Regions from separate parts of the Leuconostoc mesenteroides subsp. mesenteroides ATCC 8293 genome, predicted to be linked through region 2. Evidence: predicted binding sites of a transcription regulator. Region 2 holds the regulator's gene; each other region holds the start of a gene.
The links. Region 2 encodes Rex, which represses fermentation and respiration genes when NADH is low (regulators of the CRP and FNR family bind a similar motif). Its sites were predicted from a motif close to TTGTGAANTANTTCACAA; they were not measured.
Positions count from the first base shown of each region.

Region 1: adhP (alcohol dehydrogenase AdhP) is a predicted target of Rex. The motif match lies at 4,384-4,401, and genes of this name have one in related genera.
Region 3: LEUM_RS00690 ((S)-acetoin forming diacetyl reductase) is a predicted target of Rex. The motif match lies at 3,518-3,535, and genes of this name have one in related genera.

Region 1 is NC_008531.1:1,884,090-1,889,814, forward strand. Features, by position in the region: gene LEUM_RS09320 (ABC-F family ATP-binding cassette domain-containing protein) at 1-558, opposite strand, end outside; gene LEUM_RS09325 (helix-turn-helix domain-containing protein) at 579-1,532, opposite strand; gene LEUM_RS09330 (MFS transporter) at 1,640-2,920, shown strand; gene LEUM_RS09335 (lactoylglutathione lyase) at 2,926-3,258, shown strand; gene adhP (alcohol dehydrogenase AdhP) at 3,313-4,365, opposite strand; gene LEUM_RS09345 (MFS transporter) at 4,536-5,725, opposite strand, start outside.
Region 2 is NC_008531.1:1,741,419-1,747,143, forward strand. Features, by position in the region: gene LEUM_RS08625 (type I phosphomannose isomerase catalytic subunit) at 1-586, opposite strand, end outside; gene LEUM_RS08630 (nitroreductase family protein) at 621-1,364, opposite strand; gene LEUM_RS08635 (FUSC family protein) at 1,457-1,939, shown strand; gene LEUM_RS08640 (HAD-IIB family hydrolase) at 1,949-2,767, opposite strand; gene LEUM_RS08645 (lipid II:glycine glycyltransferase FemX) at 2,834-3,871, opposite strand; gene LEUM_RS08650 (redox-sensing transcriptional repressor Rex) at 3,878-4,528, opposite strand; gene tsaD (tRNA (adenosine(37)-N6)-threonylcarbamoyltransferase complex transferase subunit TsaD) at 4,626-5,642, opposite strand; gene rimI (ribosomal protein S18-alanine N-acetyltransferase) at 5,635-5,725, opposite strand, start outside.
Region 3 is NC_008531.1:124,132-129,856, reverse strand. Features, by position in the region: gene adhE (bifunctional acetaldehyde-CoA/alcohol dehydrogenase) at 1-2,468, opposite strand, end outside; gene LEUM_RS00690 ((S)-acetoin forming diacetyl reductase) at 2,695-3,471, opposite strand; gene LEUM_RS00685 (DUF6198 family protein) at 3,598-4,281, shown strand; gene thiD (bifunctional hydroxymethylpyrimidine kinase/phosphomethylpyrimidine kinase) at 4,298-5,125, opposite strand; gene LEUM_RS00675 (folate family ECF transporter S component) at 5,164-5,721, opposite strand.

The DNA.
Region 1 (5,725 bases), 140 kb from region 2:
TGGTTCATCTAAGATAATAACGTCGTCATTTTCTAACAATAACTTAGCCAGAATGACTTTGGCACGTTGCCCACCAGACATTGATTCTAGTGCCCGAGTGCGCCCAATGGCTTCCAATCCCAATCCAGAAATCACGCGCTCAATTTTGGTGTCCACGTCATAAAATCCGGCAGCGTCTAGCTCTTCTTGCATGCGTCCGGCGCGTTCTAACAATTTATCAGATAAGCTCTCTGCATATTCATTGTACAGTTCCGTAATACGGTCTTGTTTGTCATACAAATCTTGATAAGCCGTATGCAAAAAATCAACCAGCGTCATTCCCTCAGGAATTTCTGCATACTGGTCTAGATAGCCGACCTTTAGGCCTTTTTGCCATTCGATTTTACCAGAGAGAGGTAGTTCTTGACCGGTAATGATCTTGATAAGTGTTGACTTACCAGCACCATTTTGGCCAACAATGCCCATGTGTTCTCCAGCCTGTAATTCAAATGCTGCATCTTCGTATAAAGTTTTTTCTGCGTAGGCCATTGAAAGGCCTGAAATTTCTAATAATGCCATAACTATAAGTCTACCATACTTTAAAGCAACATTGAGTATGTACGAGGTATTTTTTGCGTTTCACCCGATAAAACAGCGTCTCGTGTTTTTTCGATAACTTCTTTGGAATATTTCACTTTATCTTTTTGGTCAGTAATTTCGTAAACAGTAAGAACCGAATGAGCTAATTGATAGCCTTCTTCCACACTTCCTTGCATCATCATTAATAAACCCTTTCCAAATTTCAAACGAATTCGCTCACCAGTCCAATCTAATATAAACTGGTCAGCATCGCTCAATATTTGTTCCGATAAGGTTAACATTTCAGCTGCACCTTTAAGATCTACAAAAAGCAGTCCGTTAAAGGCTGTATAAGCAATATCTACTAATCGCTTTTTTTCTGTACGTAACTGTGTATAAAATTTTGCTCGTTTGATAGCTAAACGGCTTAAAATTAACAAGTCACTTGGAGACATACCAAAATAAAACAAAGTAAAAATATCTAATTCAATTTGTCCCCACGTTTCGGCTTGCTTTAAAAAATTAACTGCTGGTCTGACGTGTTTTTTCACAATATCAATGTCATATATTTGTAAATTCTCTTCTTCGGCAAGTGCGCCCTGTATCATTAAACCAAAATCACGTATAAAGCGTGCACTGATACCGCCACGACCTTGACGCATATCATTTGTAGCTTTCAAAATCATTGCTTCTAATTGTTTCTTTTCTTGTGGTTTCCCGGATTGAACACCCATTTCACGGAGCAACATATAAATATAATTATTGTTGGTTTCTCCACCAAGAAACAAGAATTCATCATGACTAACACCCATATCTGATAATAATTTATCTAGCCGATCCGCTGAAATACGAGTATGCCCTTTTTCAAATTTTCCAATCAGTGATCGAGATATGCTAGGCTGTTCTAAGTCAACTATTTTCAAACCCTTATCTTCTCGTAAACGTTTAAAAGTCGCACCATAATTCATTTTCATTACCCTCATTATTTAAAAAATAGAATATATTCTCTTTTTGTTGTCAAACTGACTTTACCATGTATGCTATATTTATTCAATTTATCATTAAAAAAAGGAGTTCTTATATGCGCGTTGCCAAAAATAATACAGCATTTCGAGTAATGATTACATCACAGTTCGTTAATAACTTAGGAAGCAGCTTTTTCAATATTGTTTTTTTAGTTTATGCTGCAACACTGCCAAACAAAACACTTAGTGTTACATTAGTCGCATTTACAGAAATGCTACCAACACTATTCTCCATTATTGTTGGAAACTTTGCTGATAAAACGAAGCATCACCTTCGGTCTTGGCGTATTGCTCGCCTCTCTCAATCAATAATTTTTTTGATTATTACTGTGATATTGATTTTCTTTGACGGTCAATTTTGGAGCTTTTTGATACTGTTATTATTAGTCTTTGTTTCTTCGGTAGTCGGATCTTATAGTAATTTACTAATGAAACCAGTTTCTAGATTTATTTTAAGCGATTCTGATCTGCAAGAAGCAATGAGCTTGGAGCAAACTGTCAGTGTTGCCGTCAACTTAATTGGTGGTTTTTCCGGCGTCGCTTTACTTGGCATTTTGCATCAAAATTACGCTGGATTTAGTCTTATCAATGCTGGGATGTTTGTTATTGCTTGGTCCATTATGGCGCTTAATCATCGTCAATTTTTGGAAGCCGAACAACATATTGAAGCAGAAACAAAGCCAAATACCAATACATCAATTTTTTCAGATTTAAAATCAACTTTTATTTATGTTTACAAGGATCATTTGTTTTTTCAAATTTTACTACTCGCTACCGCCATTAATTTTGTCGGCACCTCTTTTAATGGTGTTTTTAACCTGACCTTATTACATAACAAATCATTATTAATTGGTAACTTTGGGACGACCGTAGCTATTTTTGGCGCAATAAGTTCAATTGGCCTATTAACTGGATCTTTGATTATCAATGATTTTTTCAAGAAACTAACAACAAAACAATTAATTGGCATTTCTGGTATTGGTATTGTGTTAATTGCTGCTGTACCCCTTTTTTATCCAAATGGTGTTTTATGGATGCTAATCATTTTTTTATTTTCATACATTGAAGCTAAAATCAATCCAAAATTAGGAGCAATCTTAATGAAGCGAACCAATCATAATCGCTTGGCGGGTGTTTCTGGTCTAATTAATACATTCGTTATGTCGGCCACGCCACTTGGTCAAATTATTTTTCTCGGCACCGCAAACATCTATTCACCAAATATTTCTTGGTTCTTCATGGGATTTGTCGCATCACTGATTACCATTTATACAATCTTAACTCGCCAACAAGATATGGAACTGGTTGAAAAAACCAGAGAATCCGCTATACTATAATTATTATGAAACCACGTAAACTAAACATCAAAACTATTCCAGCTGCTGACATCAACCGTGCTTATCGCTTTTGGCGTGATGTATTTGATTTGCCGCAATCTGGTCACCAAAGTGGTCGGCACCTTGTGATTGATGGCGAAGATATTGTGTTTGTCACCGGCAAACCAACTGACCGCCTAGAAATGCTCGTTCGTGATCACCAAGCCGATTTGGTAAAACACTTACGTAACAATTTCATCCCAATTATTGGCGAGCCAGAAAAAAGATTTGGAAACAAAATTGCCTTATCAATACATGATTCCGAAGATAATTTAATTGTTTTAGAAGCCAATGCTTAAGATCAAAATAAAAAGCGTAAACAGCTATTATAAGTTGTTTACGCTTTTTTACTATTAAAGTGTTGTAAAATCAATGACCTTACGACCAGTAATTGAACCAGCTTTCATTTCATCAATAATTTCATTCATATCTTGGAAGGCAACTGTCTCAACAATTGGCTTAACTTTTCCTTCAGCACCAAATTGGAAAGCTTCCTTTAGGTCTGCACGTGTTCCAACCAATGAACCGCGAACTTCAATACCATCAAGGACTGTTTTAGCAATATTCAAAGCCATATCACCTTGTGGCAAAGCAACGGCTACAAGCTTGCCCATTGGACGAAGCACATTCACAGCCTGGGAGAATGCAGCATCGTTAACAGCTGTCACTTGAGCATTGTGAACGCCGCCAGTTAATTCATTCACCTTAGCTACAACATCTTCCTTCTTACGATTAACTAGTACTTCCGCTCCATTAGCTTTTGCGGCTGCTAATTTATCATCGTTTCCATCAATAACTGCAACGTGAGCACCGAAAACACTGTGTGCATATTGAACAGCCAAATTACCTAGACCACCAGCACCGTGAACTGACACCCACTCACCAGGCTTAGTTTCACCGACTTTCAAGGCTTTGTACATTGTAACACCAGCACAAGTAATTGATGTCGCTTCAACAGGGTCTAAGCCTTCTGGTACTTTAACTGCATACTTAGCATTTACAACAACTTGTTGTGACATTGCGCCATCAATTGTGTAACCAGAATTACGCACCTTACGGCAGAACGTTTCGTTTCCTGAGACACAGTAATCACAAACGCCACAAGCGTCATAGAACCAGGCAATTGAAACACGGTCACCGACTTTAAGGTAATCGCTAGCACCTTCACCTAATTTAGACACGCGTCCAACACCTTCATGTCCAATAACTCGACCAAAATTACCGTTACGTTCACCGATCTTGTTAGGGTCACCGAAATCGCCGTTAGCACAGTGCAAATCAGTGTGACAAAGGCCAACGTATTCAACATCAACCAATGCATCTCCAAATGCTAACGCACGTGGCTGCCAATCCTCGATCAAATCAACATAACCATCATTTACGTTACGAACAACTGCTGCTTTCATTTTTAACCTCTTTCTTGTATGTGAACTTATTTACAATTAATTTTACCGCTTTTTGTCATATTTGTAAAGTATTATTTACTACGCATCTCCTTCTGTTAGTGACTCGTTTCACATAAATACCCAAAAGAAAAAGAACATTATCATTAAATGTTCCTTTTAATTTTATTGAATTATTGGTCAGTATTTAATTTTTTAAATCCAGGAATTGTTAACATAAAAATTAAACTAATGACGTACATTAACGATAAACTCAGCATCACGGCTGCCACACTATAATTGTCCATAATCCAACCAATCACAACTGATGAAAAGGCACCAATAGCACGGCCAGATCCCATCAAGGTATTGGCTGCAGTTGCTCGAATTTCCGAAGGATACAATTGACTAATAACTGCGCCAAATCCACCATACATGCCGTTAGAGAAAAATCCAACTAATGCACCTAAAATTGTTAATGTCCACATATTATATGCAAATGTAAAGACATAAATCATAAGCGCTGAAGCTACTAAGAATATAGCAAACGCGCGTCGGGGACCTATGGTGTCTAGAATCGTACCAAAAGTAAGCATACCAACCGCCATACCAATAATAATAGGTATCATACCAAGATTGACGTATCCTGCTGTAATTGTTTCTGTGATACCCAATTGCTTCCGCATAATTGTTGGCAACCAGTTCATCAATCCGTAATAGCCCGATGTTTGAATAGTCAACATCACAATTAACACAAAAGAAGTATAAGCGCGTTTGGGGGTATTGGCAATCGTTTTAAAACTAAATTTCTTTTTACCAGTCTTGTAGTCAGCCTGCAGTTGCTCAAATTCAGGTGTTTCTTTTAAGTGTCGTCTCACAATGTATACAACGATTAGTGGCAAAAATCCTAACATAAACAAACCACGCCAACCAAAGAAAGGCATAATTAATGTTGCTAAAATTGCCGCGAGTATGGCACCCACTTGTCCGCCAATTGCAGTAATAGAGCTCATACGGCCTACACGACTAGCTCTAAAGCTCTCAGCAATCAATGCCATACTTACACCATACTCACCACCAGTTCCCATCCCCAGAAGGAAACGAGCTGCATAAATCGTGTGCGTGTTATCCAAAAATGCCAAGATAACTGTCGCAAAGGTCACGAGCATAATAGTATAAGACAATACTTTAACACGACCGATACGGTCAGCTAAAATACCAAACAAGAGACTTCCTAATAGTGCTCCCCAGTTTGACATTGCTGCAATAATTCCACCCTGTGCACCAGTAATGTGTAGTTCGGCAATCATAGGCGCCAATGCGAAAGATAGGAATGTTGCGTCCATATGATCCAAAGTAAACCCTAGGGTTGTTGATCCAAGAA
Region 2 (5,725 bases):
CATCAATTCGATCAAAGTCGTAGAATCGATAAGTTGTGTCAGAACTCTGTTGTATCTCAAGAGCAATAATACCGGCCCCTAAAGCGTGAAATGTACCAGAAGCGACATAAAAGAAATCTCCCTTCTGCACTGGAATTGTGCGTAATAACTTGTCCCATTCTTTTTGATCAACCATCTTTTTAAGTTCATCTCGTGTTTTCGCATGATGACCATAATATATTTTAGAACCTGGCTTTGCATCTAAAATATACCAACTTTCTGTTTTGCCAAATTTTTCGTGAGACTGTTTATCATTCGGATGAACCTGAATTGATAGATTTTCATGGGCATCCAAAATTTTCACTAATAGTGGAAATGCTTCATCACGTCCATGACCACCAAACAATTCTGGATGATCTTGCCAAACTCGACTCAATCCTTGACCTGCTAATTTCCCGTTAATTACAGTAGATTGTCCATTGCTATGGGCAGCAATTGTCCAAGCCTCCCCAGTGTGATCACTCGGGATTTTATAATTAAAGTCTTCCAAGGCGTTTCCACCCCACATCTTTTCATGTAACTCTGCTTGTAAATGTAATATTGTCATAATGTAATCGCTTTCATTTTTATTCAAAAAAATTTTATTTTAGGTTAAATCCTTTATCTTTAGCATACTGCGTCAATAATGGTGTTGTTTTTCGTTCACGAGTTAACATTCGGGCATTGTTTTCTGTCCAAGAACGTTCAATACCTCGATTCGCATAATATTCAACCATCACTTTATTATACGCGGAAACTGACTCTTCTAGCTGTACTTGATTATAGCGATCTTTCATCAAAAATCCGCTTTCACCAAGTTTTGGCTTAATACCAGGATTATCCGCCGGATGACCAATTGAAAAGCCCATCACTGCTTTCACATAGCGTGGCAAGTTGAGATGCTCTTCGTAAATTTCAAAGGCCCCTAATGCACCAGCCATGGTCACACTACCTAATCCCAGCGATTCAGCAGCGACTTGAGCCCGTCCAAGAGCAATGCCGGCACTCACAATACCACCTTCAAGTAATGCATAGCTCTGTATGTTCTCTTCTGCCTGGCGGCGCTGCTCATTGTTTAAGCCTATTAAATCTTTATTGTAGTCAACTGTTACAACAAAGTATCTTGCCGCAGTTTCAATATATTTCATGCCTACCTTAGTGGTAATATCAGCTTTTATATCTTGTGATGTAATTTCTATAAAAGTTACTGGTTGGTAATTATTCATATTAGGCCCAGCAGTTGCCGCACGAATAATTTCTGAAACCTGTTGATCAGAGACCATTTCATCTGTAAAGGAACGTATGGACATATGTTGATTAAGCACATCTAAGGTTGGGTTAGACATAGTAAAATCCTTTCATGAAACCAAATAATATTCATAACTAGATAGTACCATAAAATTATGATAAAATAATAAAATATTAATTGGAGAAATTTATGCAATTCGGGAAGTTTCGATTAGGATTACGTACATTAAAGACTGCTCTAGCCGTTATGCTAATCATCACGTCATTTTATTTTTTTAATCGTCCGCCTTTTGTTGCGTGTTTAGCGGCAGTTTTTGCACTGCGAGAAAGTTGGGATAAAACGCTCAACTTTGCCAAAGTACGGTTGATTTCTAACACAGTCGGTGGTGCTTTTGCGCTATTTTATTTCATTGTTCACCAACAAACACATCAAGCTGCCTGGGTTTCCATGATTCTTTTACCTCTACTTGTTATTGTTGTAATTGTTTTATTAGATGGCTTCAACTACAATAGTGGTGTTATTGGGGCCATGGCTGCCTTATTAATGATTTCATTAAACATTCCAGCTGGTGCAACCATAGTTTATGTCATTGATCGTATCATTGATACTTTCATCGGTGTGGTCATAGCAATCGCGATTAACCGATTCTGGTCACCAAAAAAAGCGACGTGAGCCGCTTTTTTAAATACCTAAATATTGCTCAATTGTCTTCAAAACGCCATCGTTTGTGTTCACATCGACGGCTTTTTTAGTTACTCTTTGTTGCATAAACGGCTCCGCATTAGGCATCACGAACCCATTTTCGTATTTAGTCAGCATCTCTAAATCATTGCCATTATCGCCAAACACCATTACTTCACTATCTAAAACATTGTAGTAATCTTGCAAAACTTGTAGTCCGGCTGCCTTATCCACACCTTTTCCTAAAACATCAACAGAGCCAAATCCTGACCCAGTTGCATGCAATTCGTTGCCAAAAATATTTCTCAGCGCAGACACATGTTGATGCACTTCATTATTTGGCCACACAAAAGTAATACCCAAAATGTGATCATCAACTTGCATTAATTTTTCAACTTGCTTGACGTTGGGATAAAATTGAAAAACCATTTCCGCGACTTGACCTGTCGCATGGTTAGACACATATGTTCCTTTATCACCTGTCATGATAATAATGTTTTCCGCTGACTCCGGATTTTTAGCATTCCAGTCAATGACCTTTTCTAATTGATTAGCTGACAAATGTACTGAATACAATTGTTGTTCAAATGTTGATACAACTGCACCATTGGAACCAACAAAATCCATTTCAAAGCCATTATTAATTGTTGGGGCAAACAATTGTTGTAGATTTTTAACTTGACGCCCTGAAGCCGCAACAAAACGCATATCGCGTGTCTCCATAATTGATAAAACGCGTTCAAATCTAGCTTGACTATATTCATCATTTGCCGTTAAAAACGTGCCATCCATGTCCGACGCAATTAATTTAATTGACATTACTTGTCTCCTACTCGTAAATACTATCTTTCAATTGTACCAAAAAAGCGCCGTTAAGCGCTAATTTCATTCAAATTGTTTAAGATATTCTTGATAACCAGATTCATCAATTACCCAATCTAGTTCACCAATGTACTCAGCATGGGGATCATGGTAAGCAAATTCATGCTTAAATTTGTACAATCCATCTGAATTATCAAATTCACCAATGCCACCAAAATCGTACTCAACTTTGCCTAATTCAAGTCCCCATTTGAGCATTTCGTATTGGATAGCAGCAGGCGCATTATGCTTTCCAAATTCACGGTATGAACCAGCGTACATGTACCAAATCTCATCGCCATAAGAGAATCCAAGGCCACTGGCAATAACTTGATCTTCATAATGCGCTAGATAAACACGGAATAATCCCGTACCAGCCCATAATTTTTGCATTCGTAAGAAATAGTCAATTGGTCGATGGGTAATGCCATGGCTCTTCGCCATCGACACATATGTATCAAACAATGCGCGAATGTCTTCTTCACCATCACCACTTGTAACAGTAACCCCGTCACGAAAAGCACGACGAATATCATTTCTGACTTTCGGCTTAAAATGAAGCATTAACTCATCTTCATTTGTAATGGGCTTAGCCCCTTCACCGCGACCATCATAGTACAAAACAACATTCTTACGTGGTTGAATGTTCCCATGCATATGCTTAACTTGTTTATTTCTTGTTTTAAATCCAGCATCAAGATACTTTTGATTTAATGCATCAGAATATGACACCTCAGGATCCATACGTACCAAAAATACATTATCTGGCAAAGCCGTCAATGCTTCATTAATCATTGACTTAATCAAGTCAATGTCCTCAACATCAGCTACTGGCCCTCGGCCAACATAAGCTAATAGTTTTCCTGGTACTGCTTCGACGGTTAAAACGGACATAGCGGCATCAATTTTTCCGTCAGTTTCGTGGTAAACATAAATGTGTCCCCAGTTAGATTTCAACTCTCCCCACAATGGATCTTGTGTTACTTGTCCACGGGGATTTTCACGAACGAATTGCTGATAATCAGTTACTTTTTTGGAATCATCTAAATTTAAAATAGTCATGTGAAATTATAGTCCTGTCGTAATTGAGCCGTAGTTTTCGATGAAATAAACTAACGTCTGTAATTCATTTGTTAAGTCAACGTTTTGCACACGAACACCAGTTGGAACAGTCACACGTACTGGTGTAAAGTTCAAAATACCTTTGACACCCGTTTCGACTAACTGGTTGGTAATTTCTTGTGCAACACCTTGTGGAACCGTTAGAATGGCAATATTGATACGTTGTGCTGTTATTTGCTCTTGTAACTCTTCCATTGAATAAATTGGCACACCTGACAAAATTGTGCCTGTACGCTTTTCGTCTGCATCAAATGCTGCTGCAATACGCATATTTGATGATTGATGGAAATTAAAGTTTAATAAAGCTTGTCCAAGATTACCAGCACCGATTAAAGCCACATTAATTAAGCTGTCTTGGTCCAATACATTGGCGAAAAAATCTAAAAGCGCTTTGACATCATAACCGTAGCCACGCTTACCTAGCGCACCAAAATATGAAAAATCTCGACGAATTGTTGCCGCATCGAACTTAATAGCTTCACTCAACTCTGAGGAAGAAATCCGTTCCTTGCCAGCATCATGTAAAAATGTTAGATAACGAAAATATATAGGTAGCCGCTTAGCAGTTGCACGCGGTATTTTAGGTTGTTGAGTCATAATTATCTCCATTAATTAAACTTGTGAACTTTTGCATAACTAGTATACCATATATAAAAAGGTTTTACCAAAAGATAGTGATGTTTTCACAATGATGTCAGGATTGTAACAATTCAAAATCCAATCCCGGATCCGTGTTTAAATCTAAATCAGCAAAAATATTTTTCTTGTAATTCCAATAACCCGCAGCACCAATCATTGCTGCATTATCCCCTGTATACTGCATCGGAACAGGGATAAATTCTGTCTTTGGAAAATCGTTTAATAGCATAGTCAATTCTTCACGTAATTGAGAATTTGCGGCGACACCACCAGCTAATACAAAACTTTTAACAGGAAAATTTTCTAATGCTCGTTTTGTTCGACCAATTAATGCATCAACAACAGCATTTTGAAAGCTAGTCGCCAAATCATTCTGATTGATTGTTTCCTCTTTTTGATTGGCGTGATGCACATAATTAATTACCGCACTCTTCAAACCAGAAAAACTAAAATCATAGTTATCTTCATGTGCCATGGCAGTTGGAAATTTAATGGTTGGTTGGCCTCTATGAGCCATCTCATCAATTGTCTTCCCAGCAGGATACGGCAAATTTAATAGCCGCCCAACTTTATCAAAGCTTTCTCCAGCTGCATCATCACGTGTTTCGCCAATGACTTCAAATTGGTTTTCTTCACGCATCAATACAAGTTCAGTATGTCCACCAGAAACCATTAATGCCATCGCTGGATATTTAATTGGCTTGTTAAAATTTGCCGCCGCAATATGACCTGCTAAGTGATTAACTGGAATAACTGGTAAACCATGCGCCAGAGCAAATGTTTTCGCCCCCATTAAACCAACTAATAAAGAGCCGACTAGTCCCGGCCCATATGTCACAGCAACCGCATCAAGCGCTTTGGGTTCTACATGAGCCGTGTTTAAAGCATCATTTAGTACCCGAGTAATCCATTCAATATGATGTCTACTGGCCACTTCAGGAACAATACCACCAAAGCGTTGATGTGAATTAATTTGGGTAGCCACACTGTTGCTTAGCACAATGTGACCGTCTTCAACAATGGCGACACTTGTTTCATCCGCACTTGATTCAAAGGAAATTATTTTAGTCAATTTTTTTCTCCATCATAATTGCATCATCACCATTTCTATAATATTTTTCACGACGATAATACTCTGTAAATCCCAGCTTTCTA
Region 3 (5,725 bases), 420 kb from region 2:
CCTAAGTAACGTGCAATATCAGCATAATCTTTTTGTGCTGTATAGGTTTCGTAACGTGGGTATGGTGTGCGCTTTACATTTCCTGTTACCGCATTAAACTTAATCACATGTGGCATTGCAATAGCGATTGCCATACCGTGAGGTAGTCCGAATTCTCCACCAGTTTTGTGTGCTAGTGAGTGGTTAAGTCCCAAGAAGGCATTCGCAAATGACATACCAGCCAATGTTGACGCATAGTGCATCTTTGTGCGTGCATTCTGACCTTCCTTAGTTGGGTGTTTAGGATCATAATTGTATGAATTTGTTAAGTTATCAAAAATCAACTTAATAGCTTGTAATGCCCAAGGACGTGTGAATTCAGAAGCCATCACTGAGACATACGATTCCAAAGCATGTGACAAAGCATCTAATCCTGACCAAGATACCGTGTGTTGTGGTACGGTCATAACAAATTCTGGATCAACAATAGCAACTTCCGGTGTCAATTCATAATCGGCTAGTGGATACTTTACATGTGTTTCATCATCTGTAATAACGGCAAATGGTGTGACTTCTGATCCAGTACCTGAAGTTGTTGGAATCGCAACCATTTGTGTCAAACGTGCGTGGTAAAACTTAACGATTCGCTTACGAATATCCATAAACTTTTGTTGTAGTTCTAAGAATAGATCTTTAATCGCCTCGTCATCTTCTAAAATTCCTTCATGGCGTGTCGAGTATTCGTACAAGAACCGACCAATTTTACCAGCGTCAAGTGCCGAACCACCGCCAAGTAAAATAACTGTATCTGGTTTGAAGTCTGCCATTTGGCGAGCAATTTCAACAGCTTGTGACAAAGTTGGGTCAGGCTTAACTGAACCATAGATATTTGTTTCAACCTGTTCTTGACGTAACTCAAGTTGACCTAGTACTCTGCCAACAAATCCGAACTGAACCATACCAGGATCAGCGACAATAAATGCACGGTTTATAGTAGGCAAGTCTTGTAAGTAAGTAATGGCATTGGCTTCGTAGTAAACTTCCTTAGGTAAACGAACCCATTGAGGACGATTACGGCGGCGAGCCACGGTCTTAATATTAAGTAAGTCGTATGTTGATAAGTTATGAGACAATGAATTCTTCCCCCATGATCCGGTACCAAGTGTCAACGATGGACGCATAGCATCTGTGTAAATATCTCCAACACCACCGATTGAGTCAGGTTGGTTAACCAAAATACGTGATGCACCAATAGCGTCAGCATACTCTTTAATGAATGGATCATCTTGTGAACCAATTTGAATTGCTGCGTTGTGCCCCGCGCCTTGATAGTTTAACAAGGATTGAACAGTCTCAATAGCTTCTTCACGCTTCTCAACTTTATAAATTGAAAGTAATGGCGATAACTTTTCAGAAGATAACGCTTCACCTATGTTCTTCTGATCTAATTCGAACAAAAGTACATCTTTACCATCAGGAATCTTTACGCCTGCTTGCTCAGCAATCCAACGTCCTGACATACCAGCAACAGGACCAGCAATACCAAATCCCTCTGCGTTAGGCTTAAATACATAATCAGCAATTTTTTTGTAGTCTTTCTTAGGAACAAGGTATGCACCTTGTTCTTGTAACTTAGTTAAAATTTCGTCATAGATTGGTGCTTGAATAACGGCTGAGTTTTCTGTGGCACAAATCATGCCATTATCGAAACGCTTTGATAACAACAAATCGGACACGGCACGATCTGTGTCAACAGTTGCATCAATATAAACTGCACCGTTTCCAGCACCGACACCCATGGATGGATTTCCTGACTTCAAAGCTGCATTAACCATTGATGGCCCACCAGTAGCTAGAATTGAAGCAATGTGAGGATTTTGTATCAGCGCACTTGTTGCATAAAGTGAAGGCTTTTCAATCCATTGGATAAAGTTTTCCGGTGCGCCTGCTTTAACAGCAGCATCATAAACAATTTTTGCAGCAAGAACCGATGCTTTTTGAGCCTGGGGATGGAAAGCAAAGATAATTGTGTTACGTGTCTTTGCTGTCAACATTGATTTGAAAATAGTTGTCGACGTTGGATTTGTCGTTGGGACGATTCCAGCCAAAATACCAAGTGGGGCTGCTAATTCTACCTTACCTTGAATCTTGTCTTCACTAATAACACCCACAGTCTTATCAAACTTAATAGCGTTATAAACTGATTCTGAGGCGAAACGATTTTTCGTATCCTTATCTTCCACAACCCCACGTCCAGTCTCGTCGTGAGCAGCATGGGCTAACAGAAGTGAATTCTCAGAACCTGCCAAGGCCATAGCTGCAACAATTTTATCAACTTGTTCTTGCGAAAATGTTGAAAATTCAGACAATGCCTTTTGTGATTTTTCAATCAATACCTCAGTCATCTTCTCAGCTTGTGTTTGTAATTCCGCTTTTTCTTCAGGGGTCAAAACCCTTTTTGCGGGTTTCTTTGCAATTGCTTCTGCCATAATCTTTGCTCCTTTACTTGCTCATTTATTAACAATATAAGTATATATCATTCTTTTTTAAAAAGCAACCTTTTTTGAATATGTTTCTTAAACCCTTATTTAAAAGCTTTTGTTAGCGCTAACATAATAATATATATATTGTATAATAAATCACATATTTAGATTAGTGCACAAAAAAAAACCCCAATTAAAGAAATTGAGATGCATTTAAAGTTATATATTGAATTTAACTAAATACCATACCACCATCAACAATTAATGTTTGGCCTGTCACATAGTTTGAATCTGAGCTAGACAAGAAGGAAACCACATTTGCTATATCTTCCGGTTCACTTAGTCGTCCTAAGGTGATTCCTTCTGAAAATTGTGCCATTCCCCATTCGTCGTCTTTACCAGCGTTCACGCTTACTTCATGAGCAATATCTTCCATCATCGGTGTTTTCACAATTCCAGGCGCAAATGCATTTACTGTAATACCAAATTCTGCTAACTCTTTAGCTGTTGTTTGTGTAATACCGCGAATGGCAAATTTTGTTGATCCATAGGCAGTCAAATTAGCATTTCCTTGCACACCAGCTTGCGATGTTGCATTAATGATTTTGCCACCATGACCAAATTCCTTGAAGGCTTCTGTCGCAGCTTGTGTTCCCCAGACAATACCATTAACATTAATGCCCCATGTCCAGTTCATATCATCTTCCGTTACTGACATGATTGGTGTCGTAGGCGCAACACCCGCATTGTTAACAATCACATCAAAACCATTGAACTTTTCTTTCGTTTCTTTGACGGCTGCAAAAACTTCATCACGTTTAGCCACATCAGCCTTAATAGCAATGGCTTCACCACCATTTTCATTAATTTCATCAGCTACTTTTTGTACTTTTTCAATATGACGTCCAACTAAGGCAACCTTAAACCCATCTTTTGACAATCGTTCTGCGATTGCCTGTCCAATTCCTTGACCAGCTCCAGTTACCAAAGCGACTTTATTTTCTGACATTGTTTTTTTCCTCACAATTTTCTAATGCATATATTCTATACCTTAATTGTGATTTTGTAAACTATCTTTAAGCACCTTTCTTAATGCTATAATAAGAAGATAATCAACTAAGGAAAAAATTACACAATGTACTATATAGATGGTCAATTTTATCAACTGGGATATAAACAAAAAATTAGTTTCTTTTTTATCTCTTTAATCATTAACTCATTTGGTAATGGATTAAGTGTGGCTAGCGCCATGGGTTCGGCCCCATGGACTGCAAGCGCCGCTAACTTATCTAACACCACTGGCTGGCAAATTAGTATCTTTTTAGCTATTACAGCTGTTTCTGTGGCATTCTTAAATATGTGGTTAGCCATGCGTATCAATTGGTTACGATTACTCGGCAATATTTTCTTCGGTATGGCGTTTAGTATTTTAGTTGGCGTATTCGCCAATTACTTTGTCTCGCTGGGCATTCGTCAACTTAGTTGGTGGTGGCGTATTCCTCTTGACTTGTTTGGTATTTGGACAATTGGCGTGGCTATTTCCATATACCAGCGTGTTAATTGGATTCTTCACCCCTTAGATGACCTGACGAATATCTTACGCTTTGATTATTTCCGTGGCAATGCTAGTAAAGCTCAAATGAGTAATTTCGCTGTTGCAATTGGTATTTCGATTATTTGTCTCATCATTAGCCATCAAATCGTAGCGCTCGGTATTGGCACTGTCATGTCCTTCCTTTTACAGGGACGTAATATCGCTTGGGCGGATCGTCATATTTTCAAACGACTTGTTCATGGTGATATCACCGGTGCATCATAATAAAAAAGAAGACAAACTATTTGTCTTCTTTTTTATTATAGTCTTGAGCTGCCCAGTGATTAATTGGTCCAAACTTATGTCCAACAGCAATTTCATGTTCAATCGCTGTTGCCGTCACATCGTGGGCAATGCGAATAGCCGTTGCAACGTCTTTCCCCTTAGCAATTTCAGCAGCAATAGCAGCGCTTAAAGTGTCCCCAGTACCATTGATGTGTGTAGTATCAAAATACGGGTGCCTTAACCAAAAATCAGAGCCATCCGCGAGAAGAACATAGTCAGCAACCTCATTTTGGTTATCTTGATTATGCCATCCTTTGACAATAACATTTTGAACGCCCAGAGATTGAATATCTTTTGCAGCAGCTGTCTGTTGCTGTTCATTATCAATAGTACGTCCAGTTAGCAATTGTGCCTCAAAAAAGTTCGGTGTTGCAACTGTTGCCAGTGGTAGAAGTTTTTCTTTTAGTGCCTCAAAGGCCGCTGCCTCTAACAATTGAGCACCATGTTTTGTTGTTATTACCGGATCAACTACTAAAGGACCAAAGTCAAACTGTTTATAAGCTTTTACCACTGCTTCAATTAAGCTAGCATCTGATAACATGCCCGTCTTACTAGCGCGAACTTTAAAATCGTCAGCAAGAACCTCAAACTGTTTGTCAACAAAGTGTAGCGGTAATGTTTCCGCAGCATGAATACCGTATGAGTTACCAGCCACAGCAGCAACTAACACACTCATACCGTATGTTTTTCTAATGAAAAATGTATGCAAGTCTGCCTGCATCCCTGCTGATCCATCTGAATCAGAACCTGCTATTGTTAAAACTTGTGGAAATTCATTTACCATATTAAAACCTCTGCTTTCAAAAAAACAGCCGAAGCTGTTTAACTAAAAATCTTTTTTGTGGTGTGACTAATAACCTGATTATTTAAAAGAAAATACGAAATACCCACTTGAATGGGAAACATAATTAAATTCTTAATGACACGTGGTGTAATAAAGGCTAAAAATGAAGGCCAATCGTGTGCTGTATGATACATCATAACCAACCAAATGGAATTTAAACCAATATTAGCAATTAATAATACCAACCCCACAGCAACACTTACTCGCCACCAGCTTGTTTTGTCATGCTTGAAATAAGCCAGTGAATAAATTAACGCACTAATCATTGCTGTAAAAGTGAATCCCACAAAGAATGCACCAGGATTAATAATTGTTGCGCCGATAACGTCTAATATTGCCGCAATTAACATAGACCACAATGGACCATACCATTTAGCAATCAGAGACATCGTTACGAATGCAAAGCTTACTTGAAGTACATTAGTGCCGACTGTCAGCCTGCTCAGCACCATGTGAAGTGCCATCAACATCGCCAATAAAACGAATTGGCGCGTATCTAGTTTTGGGAAAACCCACGTTCGTGTTGTATTTTCCATGCTA